One region of the Streptomyces sp. NBC_01216 genome, then DNA from elsewhere that is predicted to be linked to it. Evidence: riboswitches for the same ligand, from Rfam matches in the RefSeq annotation. Region 1 holds a riboswitch; the other holds the start of a gene.
The links. Region 1 has a riboswitch for cyclic di-AMP ahead of OG393_RS14190 (M23 family metallopeptidase). Riboswitches for the same ligand answer to the same signal wherever they lie in the genome.
Positions count from the first base shown of each region.

Region 2: linked by a shared signal. The riboswitch ahead of OG393_RS00950 (transglycosylase SLT domain-containing protein) and the one ahead of OG393_RS14190 (M23 family metallopeptidase) in region 1 are both predicted to bind cyclic di-AMP.

Region 1 covers NZ_CP108677.1:3,256,846-3,261,792, forward strand. Annotated here, with positions in the region: gene lhgO (L-2-hydroxyglutarate oxidase) at 1-180, shown strand, start outside; gene trmB (tRNA (guanosine(46)-N7)-methyltransferase TrmB) at 325-1,155, shown strand; gene OG393_RS14185 (PrsW family intramembrane metalloprotease) at 1,165-2,475, shown strand; gene OG393_RS14190 (M23 family metallopeptidase) at 2,682-3,752, opposite strand; cyclic di-AMP (ydaO/yuaA leader) riboswitch at 3,764-3,911, opposite strand; gene OG393_RS14195 (PP2C family protein-serine/threonine phosphatase) at 4,167-4,947, opposite strand, start outside.
Region 2 covers NZ_CP108677.1:225,130-230,076, forward strand. Annotated here, with positions in the region: gene OG393_RS00930 (radical SAM protein) at 1-157, shown strand, start outside; gene OG393_RS00935 (alpha/beta fold hydrolase) at 260-1,105, shown strand; gene OG393_RS00940 (ribonuclease H family protein) at 1,199-1,885, opposite strand; partial or broken gene OG393_RS00945 (dienelactone hydrolase family protein) at 1,973-2,560, opposite strand; cyclic di-AMP (ydaO/yuaA leader) riboswitch at 3,126-3,310, shown strand; gene OG393_RS00950 (transglycosylase SLT domain-containing protein) at 3,314-4,180, shown strand; gene OG393_RS00955 (FecCD family ABC transporter permease) at 4,384-4,947, opposite strand, start outside.

The DNA of each region.
Region 1 (4,947 bases):
CGCCGCACGACCGCGGGCGTCCGCGCCCAGGCGGTCCTGCGGGACGGCACGCTGGTCGACGACTTCCTGATCCGCGAGGCGCCCCGGACGGTGCACATCCTGAACGCGCCCTCGCCGGCGGCGACGGCGAGCCTGCCGATCGGCCGCGAGGTGGCCCGCCGGGCACTCGCCCAGCTGTAGAGCACGGCCGGAGAACCCCGGTCGGAGAATCCGGTTGCAGGGCCGCGCACCCTCGGCTCGCGCCCTCGACGGCGGCGAGGTCCCGCACCCGGGCCTCCGCGCGGCCCGGGGCCGTGTTCCGGCACGCCGTAGAATCGAGGCATTGTGTCTGAGTCCCGTGAAGCCCTCGCGCACCCCACCGCCGCAGCCGCCGTACCCGCCGTCGCCCGGCGGGGCAGCCGGATGTTCGCCGCGGGAGAGGGGCCCCTGCCCGACCCCGCCGGTTCGCACCACGAGCGCCGCATCCGCAGTTTCCAGCCCCGTCGCAGCCGGGTCACCGCGGGCCAGGCCGAGGCGATGCTCAAGCGCTGGCCGGACTGGGGCCTCGACATCGACGGCAAGCGGGTCCTCGACCTGCGCGAGATGTTCGGCGGACTGCCCGTCGTCCTGGAGATCGGCTTCGGCATGGGCGAGGCCACCGCGCGGATGGCCGCCGCCGACCCCGGCACCGGCATCCTCGCCGTGGACGTCCACACCCCCGGCCAGGGCAACCTGCTCGGCCTGGCCGACCGGGGCGGGCTGGAGAACGTCCGGGTCGCCAACGGCGACGCGATCATCCTGCTCCGCGAGATGCTGGCCGTCGACGCCCTCGACGGCTGCCGGGTCTACTTCCCGGACCCCTGGCCCAAGAAGCGTCACCACAAGCGCCGCCTCATCCAGCCGGAGTTCCTCACCCTCCTGGCGACCCGAATGAAGCCGGGGGCCGTCCTGCACTGCGCCACGGACTGGGAGCCGTACGCCGAGCAGATGCTGGAGGTGCTGACCGCGCACCCGGACTTCGGGAACACCGCGGCCGACGGCGGCTACGCCCCCCGTCCCGCCTTCCGCCCGCTCACCCGCTTCGAGGGCCAGGGCCTCGACAAGGGGCACCGCGTGCACGACCTTCTGTTCCAGCGGAGTAGAACTCCCTCGCGGGCTGTCACTTCCGCTGGTTAGGGTCGTCGGGTGTCGAACCCCGTAGCCGTACCCGTGCCCGCCCGGGACACCGAGGAGCCCGCGTTCCCCGCCATCCCGGACCGCGCCCAGTGGCGCTACCGGCCCCGCCGGGCCTTCTGGCGCAGCAAGGCCGTCCGGGCCGTCGCGGTGATCACCCTGCTCGCGCTGTGCGCCCTGGTGATCCTCGCGCTGGTACGGGAGGAGACCGGCACCGAGGGGTTCCTCGTCGGCCTCGGTCTGGCCGTGCTGCCCGTGCCGCTGCTGGCCGCCGCCTTCCGCTGGCTCGACCGCGTCGAACCGGGCCCCTGGAAGAACCTGGTCTTCGCCTTCGCCTGGGGCGCCTTCGCGGCGGCGCTCGTCGCGCTCACCGCCAACACCTTCGCGGTCCGCTGGATCGAGACCTCGACCGCTGATCCGGCCTCGGCGGACGCCCTCGGCGCCACCGTCGTCGCCCCGGTCGTCGAGGAGAGCGCGAAGGCCGCCGCGATCCTGCTGATCTTCCTGCTGCGGCGCCGGGATTTCACCGGCCTGGTCGACGGGGTGGTCGTCGCCGGTTTCACCGCCACCGGCTTCGCCTTCACCGAGAACATCCTCTATCTCGGCCGGGCCTTCGGCGAGGACCAGGAGATCGGCACGTCCGGTCTCGGTTCGATGACCGCGGGGACCTTCTTCGTGCGGATCGTGATGTCGCCGTTCGCGCATCCTCTGTTCACCGTGCTCACCGGCCTCGGCTTCGGCTTCGCCGCCCTGGCCGCCCGCCGCAGGCGCGTCCGCCGGATTCTGCTGCCGCTGACCGGCCTGGTCCTCGCCATGGGCATGCACGCGCTGTGGAACGGCTCCGCGGTCTACGCGTCCTGGGGCTTCATCATCGTGTACGGGATGTTCATGGTGCCCGTCTTCGGTCTGCTGACCTGGCTGGCGATATGGAGCCGGCAGCGCGAGCTGCGCACGATATCCGGGCAGCTCCCGGCGTACGCGGCGGCCGGCTGGATCTCGCCCTCCGAGCCCCTGGCACTGTCCTCGATGCGGGCCCGCTCGATGGCCCGCTCCTTCGCGGCCCGGACGTACGGCCCGGACGCCGCACGGGCGGTCGGGGAGTACGAGACCTTCGCGACGACGCTCGCGTTCCTGCGCCACCGGGCCGAGCGGGGCATCACGGACCAGGACTTCGCGGCCCGCGAGCAGGAGCTGCTGCACCACCTCTGGCAGCGCCGGCAGGTCGCCTCGCCCGCGCTGACCTACGCGGCGCGGGCCACCGGCCGGGTCTGGGCGCCGCCGCAGTACCTGGACTACGGCGGCTACAACCCCTACCGCAGCTAGTGTTCCGACTCGGGCGACCTTCGCCCTGGGGCGACGCCCGGCAGGACGACGACTCGCGGCGTCGCCGAATCAACCGGGTAGGCCCCCCTACGAGCTCGATCCGGCGCCTCGCGGTCCACCGCACCACGGCGCGGCCTCCGAGGGCCCGGTACGACGGAGCCGCGAGCAGCGGAAGGTGCCCGCGGCCGGGCCTGGGATGCCTCCGCTCAGACGGAGAGGCCCTTGCTCGCCAGCCAGGCCGCCGGGTCCACACCGTCGCCGCCCGGGGTGTGCACCTCGAGGTGCAGGTGCGGGCCGGTCACGTTGCCGGTGGCGCCCACCCGGCCGATCGTGTCGCCGGTGCCCACCGACTGGCCCACGGAGACGGTCATCGAGGACAGGTGGCAGTACCAGACCTCCGTGCCGTCGGCCAGCTCCAGGACGATCCGGTAGCCGTACGAGCCCGACCAGCCGGCCGACATGACCGTGGCACCGTGCACCGCCTTGACCGGGGTGCCCGTGGGGGCCGCGAAGTCGAGACCGGTGTGATAGCCGGAGGACCACATCGAGCCGGCCTGGCCGTACGTCGAGGTCAGCGTGTAGGACGAGGTGGGCAGCGAGTAGCTCGCCGCGAGCTTGGCCAGGCGCTCCGCCTCTGCCTTCGCCGCGGCCTCCTCCTCGGCCTTCTTCTTCGCCTCGGCCGCCGCCTTCTCCGCCGCGTCGGCCTTGGCCGCCGCCTCGGCGGCGGCCTTCTCGGCCGCTTCCTTCTCCGCGGCGGCCTTCTCGGCGGCGTCGGCGGAGACCTGCTGCTGCTCGGCCTGCTGGAGGATGCGGGCGCGCAGCGCCTCGCCGGCGTCACCGCCCTCGCTCTTCGCGGCGCCGGCTTCGACGGGCGCCGCGACCGAGGCGGTGAGCGCGTGCAGGTCGTTGCCGGTGCCCGCGGTCGCGTCCCGCTCCTCGTCCCCGGACATCAGCGCGGCGACGCCGGGCAGATCGGCGGCGTCCGGCAGGTCGAGGTCGGGGAGGGCTATGGAGACCTGGGGGCGCTCCTGCGCGGTGGCCAGGCCGCCCGCGCCGACGGCCGCGATCACGCCGACGCCGAGCACGGTGGAGGAACGGGCGAAGCCGGAGCGCTGCTTCACCACGCGATGACGGCCGCCGGACCGGCTCTGCCGCTGGAGCGATTCCTCGGTGGGGTTCCACTCGCCCGACGTCGTGGCGTCGGGGTCGGTCCCGGCGGCACCCGAGGCACCAAACGCATGGAAGGGGGCTTCGGGGGCAGGGGTGTTGGACGCCACGGAGGCGTACTCCTTTCCTTCCTTGCCGCCTACCGGGTTAGCTGACGGGTTCGGAGCAGGAAGGTCTCCTACGGGCGCTGTCGCACGAGTGCGAAGGCGTCCGATTCACCCCAAATAGTGGTTCCCCGGTTCCCTTTCGGGATTCGGCGCGTGCGCACGGTGCCGTCTCTTGCGACGGCTGGGACAACCGCGCTGCGTTATCGAACGTTAATAGACGCGGGGGTCCGATTCCAAGCCGTTCCTCTTGATCGTTCAGGAGATTGATGCAGTACAGGGCGATTTGACCGGCGCTCAGGAGCCAATCACGAAACACCCCTTATCTGATGGTGCGTCAATTGTTATCTCAGTGATACCCCCCGACTACGGATGGTCACCCGCGCCGGCCCGCCCTCCCCGGCCGCCCGCGACGGGCGCTCAGGGGACCACCGGCATCGTCAGGCGCCGTACCGGCTGCCCGTGCGCCGGCCGGGCCACGGCGAGCAGGGCCATGTCGTCCGTCGAGCCACCTCCCGTGTACCGGCGGATGTCGCCGACGAGCGCGTCCAACAGCTCCTCGGGCCCCGGAAAGATCCGCCCGGTGAGCCGGGCCGCGGGCTCGTAGAAGACGCCCTCGGCATCGCGCGCCTCGGACAGCCCGTCGGTGTAGAAGAGCAGCGTCGCCCCCGGCGGGTACGGGGTCTCGTCGACGTGGTCCGGCCAGGCGGCCAGCTCGCCCATGCCGAGCGGCAGCGCCTGCCGGCTGGGCTCCAGATGCCGCAGACCACCGTCCTGGTACAGCAGCAGCGGCTCCGGGTGCCCCCGGTTCACCACACGGACCAGCCCGTCACCACGCGGGATCTCGGCCAGGACCGCGGTGGTGAACCCCTCCACGGCGTCCAGGTCGTCACGGCGTGTGCCCTCGCGGGTCAGTGCCCGCTCCAGCCGCTGCGCCACTCCCTCCAGCGTCGCCTCCTGGTCGGCCGCCTCCCGGAACGCGCCGACGAGCACGGCGACCGCCTCCACCGCCTCCAGCCCCTTGCCCCGCACGTCACCGACGACCAGCCGCACGCCGTACGGGGTGTCCTGCACGGCGAACAGGTCGCCGCCGATGAACGCGTCGGCCTGCGCGGCCTCGTAGCGCGCCGCGATCCGGAGCCCGCCGATCCGCTCGGTGGGCGTGGGCAGCACCGCCTTCTGGACGGTCTCGGCGATCACC
Region 2 (4,947 bases), 3.0 Mb from region 1:
GGGCGCGCCGCTGGAGTACCACATCCGCCTCCTGGAGACGTACCGGGCGACGCTCGAGGAGTTCGGCCTGAGCTCGCCGCCCGGTTACGGTCCGGCCGGCCCCGGTCGCGCGGTGTTCTCGGTGAGCTCCTTCATGGACAGCCTCGAAGGACTCTGACGGAACCGGCCCCGACTCCGTGGCGGGTCCCGCTCCGGACGCCGCCGGGCGGCGGGGTAACCCGCTTGCCCGTCGCGCACGTCCCGTGTGAGGGTGCCGCGCATGCCTGCCTTCTCCGCTCCCGACGGGACCGAACTCGCCTACCACCGACGGGGGGACGGGGACGGTCCTCCCGTCGTCTGCCTCCCGGGCGGTCCGATGCAGGATTCCGCGTACCTGGGCGACCTCGGCGGTCTCGCCGCGCGTCGGCCGCTGGTCCTGCTGGATCTGCGCGGAACCGGCCGGTCCGCGACACCGGTGGACCCCGCGACGTACCGCTGCGACCGGCTCGTCGACGATGTGGAGGCGCTGCGGGAACATCTCGGCCTGGGCACGGTCGACCTGCTGGCGCATTCCGGCGGCACCAACCTGGCGGCGGCGTACGCGAGCCGCCACCCGGAGCGGATCGGCAGACTGGCGCTGATCACACCGAGCGTGCTGGCCTTCGGCGTGGCGGTCACCGCCGACGACCGGCTGGAGGCGGCACGGCTGCACCAGGGCGAGCCGTGGTTCCCGGAGGCGTTCGCGGCGCTCGAGGCCCTCGTGTCCGGTCAGGGTACGGCCAGCTCGTTCCAGGCCATCGCCCCTTTCCTGTACGGCCGCTGGGACGGGACCGCCCGCGCCCACCAGGCCGCGGCGGACGGACAGCGCAACGGGGAGGCCGCCGCGACGTACGGCGCCGAGGGTGCCTTCGATCCCCCGGCCGTCCGGGCCGCGCTCGGTCGCCTCGGGTCGCCCGTCCTCCTGCTGGCCGGTGAGGCCGACCTCAACTCCCCTCCGCGCGCCGTCGCCGAGGTGGCCGAGGTCTTCCCGCGCGCGGAACTCGTCGTACAGCGGGGGGCCGGACACTTCCCCTGGCTCGACGACTCCGAGCTGTTCGTGACGAGCACCGCGGCGTTTCTCGCGTGACGGAGCACCGGCGGCCGGGGGCACGGGGCCGGCGAGAGGGCCCTGTCCGTCGGCGGCGGACGTGCCGCGTACGGACTCGGTCGCCGACGTGCGTCAGGGCGTCGCGCAGGCCGGATGACCCCAGCCGTCGGGGTTCTTCGTGATCGTCTCGCCCTTGGCATAGGGGCTTCCGCAACGGCATCGGCCGGAGAACCTGGCCTTCAGGGAACCACCGCCCGTCGTGCGAGAGCCCGGGCGGCGGGCCGTCGGCCGGCCTCCGGCGCCGACGGGCCTCGCGGCGCCGCCGCCGGGTCCGGCGGGCGGCAGCTCGGAGCCGGCCGCCGAGCCGATGGCCTGCTGGGTGCGGGCGGCGTGGCCGGCCGCCCGGTCGGCGGCGTCGTTCAGACGGTCCCCGTCGACCTGGTGCGCCGGGGTGTGGACGAAGTCCACCTGGCGGCCGGCCAGGAGTTCGTCGATCCGCACGACCAGGTCCTTGTTCGCCACCGGGGAGCCCGAGGCGGTCTTCCAGCCCTTGCGGCGCCAGCCCGGCAGCCAGGTCGTGACCGCCTTCATGGCGTACTGGGAGTCCATCCGGATCTCCACCGGCGCCGCCGGGTCGAGGGCCTCCAGGAGTCTCTGGAGCGCGGTGAGTTCGGCGACGTTGTTCGTCGCGCTGCCCAGCGGACCGGCCTCCCAGGTCGCGACCTCGCCGTCCGTCCCGGCGACGACCCATGCCCAGGCCGCGGGCCCGGGATTGCCCTTCGACGCGCCGTCGCACGCCGCGATGATCTTCTGCACCATGCCACGATCCTGGCATGCCGGGGGCCGGAGGCACACACGCCGATCCGGTGGGCGCTCCCCGTCCCGGCCACCCGGGGCCCCACACCGCTATCCGGCGGCGCCGAGGAAGCCGAGCACCTGTTCGGTGAGCAGGGTCGCGGCGCTCGCGTCGTAGGACGGCAGGGTGCTGTCGGCGAACAGGTGCTCCTCGCCGGGGTAGAGGAAGAGCTCGGCCTTCCCGGTGCTCGCGACGAGCGCGCGGGCGGCGTCGAGGTCGCCCTCCCCGGTGAAGTACGGGTCGCCGTCCATACCGTGCACCTGCACCGGAACGCCGTCCGGCCAGCCGCCGAAGTCGTCCGCGGGGATGCAGGCACTGAAGAGGAGGGCCCCGGTGGCGCCGGGCCTGGTCTGCGCGAGCCGCTGCGCGGGGAGCACGCCCAGGGAGAATCCGGCGAGGACGAGCCCGTCCGGCAGCGACTCGGCGGCGTGGACACCGCGCTCGACGATCGTGTCGAAGCCGAGGGCCTGGGCGTGTCCGACACCCTCTTCGAGCGTGTCGAAGACGCGGCCCTCGTACAGGTCGGGCACGTGCACGGTGTGGCCGTGCCGGCGCAGTTCGCCGGCGAAGGCGGTGACGCCCGCCGTCAGACCGTGCGCGTGGTGGAACAGCAGTACCTCGGCCATGGGACTCCTTCTCGTGGGACGCCCGCCTCTGGCTGCGAGCGCACCCCTCGGTGAGCGTCGGCTGACGGGAGGGTCGGCGCCGCCACTCCCCTGGGGCGGGAAGGCGCCCGCCGGTCCGCCGGCCTCATGAGCCTAAGGCTGCTCTCGGGCGAGGTGTCCGGACGCCGGCTCTGTCGGGGAGGGGACATGCCTCGGGAACCGGGGGCAGGGGAGTCGAGGCCCACAGACCGGCCCGCGCTGTCGCCGCGCGCGCTCGTGGGGTCCGTCGCGGTGCGGCGGTCGGGTCACCGGCGGACTCTCGCCTCCGCACCGGGACCTCAACACGCGCATAAAAAGCCATAAAACGACCAGTTACCCTCCAAGGATCAATCTTCCTTTGCTCGCAATTATCGGATGATGTCGGACATTTCTTCCAGGTGACATGACTCACGGGCACGCGACCCGGTGACCCGCCCACGGACCCCATCTCCCAGCGTTTCAGGGAGATTCGGGGCCTCCTCCACCTTCGCGGCCCCGCCCGCCGGCCACTCGGAGCGTCTTGTTATCGACGGCATTTCTCGCCTACGGTCACCTCCATTCGGATGGAACGCCGAATCCTGCCACCATCCGCAATTCCCACTATTCACCGCCGGCAGGAGCGGGGGACCCATGTATTCGCCGGTCCGGACTCCGGAACGGCTAGGGGTGAAGTCGCACCTGTGCGACCGGGCATCTCCAGCCCGAACCCGACAGCTCACCCCGCAGGCGCCGGAGAGGAAATCCGTCATGCCTGCAAACGGTAAGCACCGACGCCCGAAGCGTCGCCCGCTCGCCCGTGGTATCGCCCTGATCAGCACGGGTAGCGCCGCCCTGACGCTTCCGCTGGTCGCGTCCGCCACCGCCCACGCGGCTCCCGAGATCACTCCTGCCATTGCCACGGCTAACGCCGCCGCAAATGTCTCTCAAAAGATCACGGAATCCCTTCCGGCGGCACCCGCCACCACCCCAAAGACGTACACCGTCGCGCCGGGGGACTCTCTCTCGATGATCGCTTACGAACAGGGCGTCCGAGGCGGTTGGAAGGTTCTCTACCGCGCCAATCACGACGCGGTCGGTGACAATCCGTCACTTATTCATCCCGGGCTCAAGCTGACGCTTCACCGGAATTCCACAGCGGCCAAGCCGAAGTCCTCCGCACCCGCGCAGAAGACGAAGACGAAGACGGCCGAGCCGGCACAGGCCACGTCCACCGACCGGGCCAGCCGATCCCAGCAGCGCACCACCCCCGCGCCGCAGACGCAGGCCGCCGCTCCCGTCGCGGCCAAGAACTACACGAACGACCTCGACGGCTGGATAAGGGAGTCGCTGGACGTGATGGCCCAGCACGGCATCCCCGGCTCCTACGAGGGAATCCACCGCAACATCATGCGCGAGTCCTCCGGCAACCCGCAGGCCGTGAACAACTGGGACTCCAACGCTGCGGCCGGCACCCCCTCGAAGGGCCTGCTGCAGGTCATCCAGCCGACGTTCCTCGCCTACCACGTGCCCGGTACGTCCATGGACCTGTTCGACCCGGTCGCCAACATCACCGCCGCCTGCAACTACGCGGCCGACCGCTACGGCTCCATCGACAACGTCTTCGGCGCCTACTGACCGGGGCGACGGCGCTTCCTGACGGGCGCGCCGCCTCAGAGCCTGTCGGGTGACCTTCGATCGACAGGCTCTCACCGCGACAGGAGGAAGGCCCTGACCGCTCGGGGGTCAGGGCCTTCCCCCCTGTCGTCCGCGCGCCCGCGATGCGGCGCGGGCCCCTCGGGACGCGGGTGGGGACGCACGCGGTGGCAGCGCCGCCCGGACTACAGCGTGCCGCGCCGCCATTCGCGGACCAGCAGGTAGCCGAGGTAAAGACCGCCGATGGCCATCGTGTAGATGCCCACCGGCAGATTCTCCAGGAGCGGCATCTGCTGGGCGGCGAGATCGGCCAGGACCAGCAGCAGCGCGCCCAACAGCATGGACAGCGCGAGCTGGGGGCCTGATCCGCGCGACAGCCGCTTGGCGATCTGGGGGGCCGTCAGGGAGATGAAGGCGATCGGCCCCGCCACGCTCACCGCACCGGCCGACAGCACGATCGCCAGGGTGACGGCGACGGTCTTGGTCCGGGCGGGCCGGCCGCCGAGCGCCGCCGCGGTGTCGTCACCCATCTCGCCGATTCCGATGTCCCGCGAGAGCAGCACGGCGAGCGGTACGACCCCGGCGAGGACCAGCCAGATCGTGGTCGCGTCCTCCCAGGAGCGGGCCGACAGGCTGCCGTTGACGTAGGCGCTGAGCACGGTCGCCTTGTCCCGCTCGACGGCGTAGACGACGTACTGGATGACGGCGACCGCCATGGCGGAGACGCCGATACCGGCGACGACGAGGCG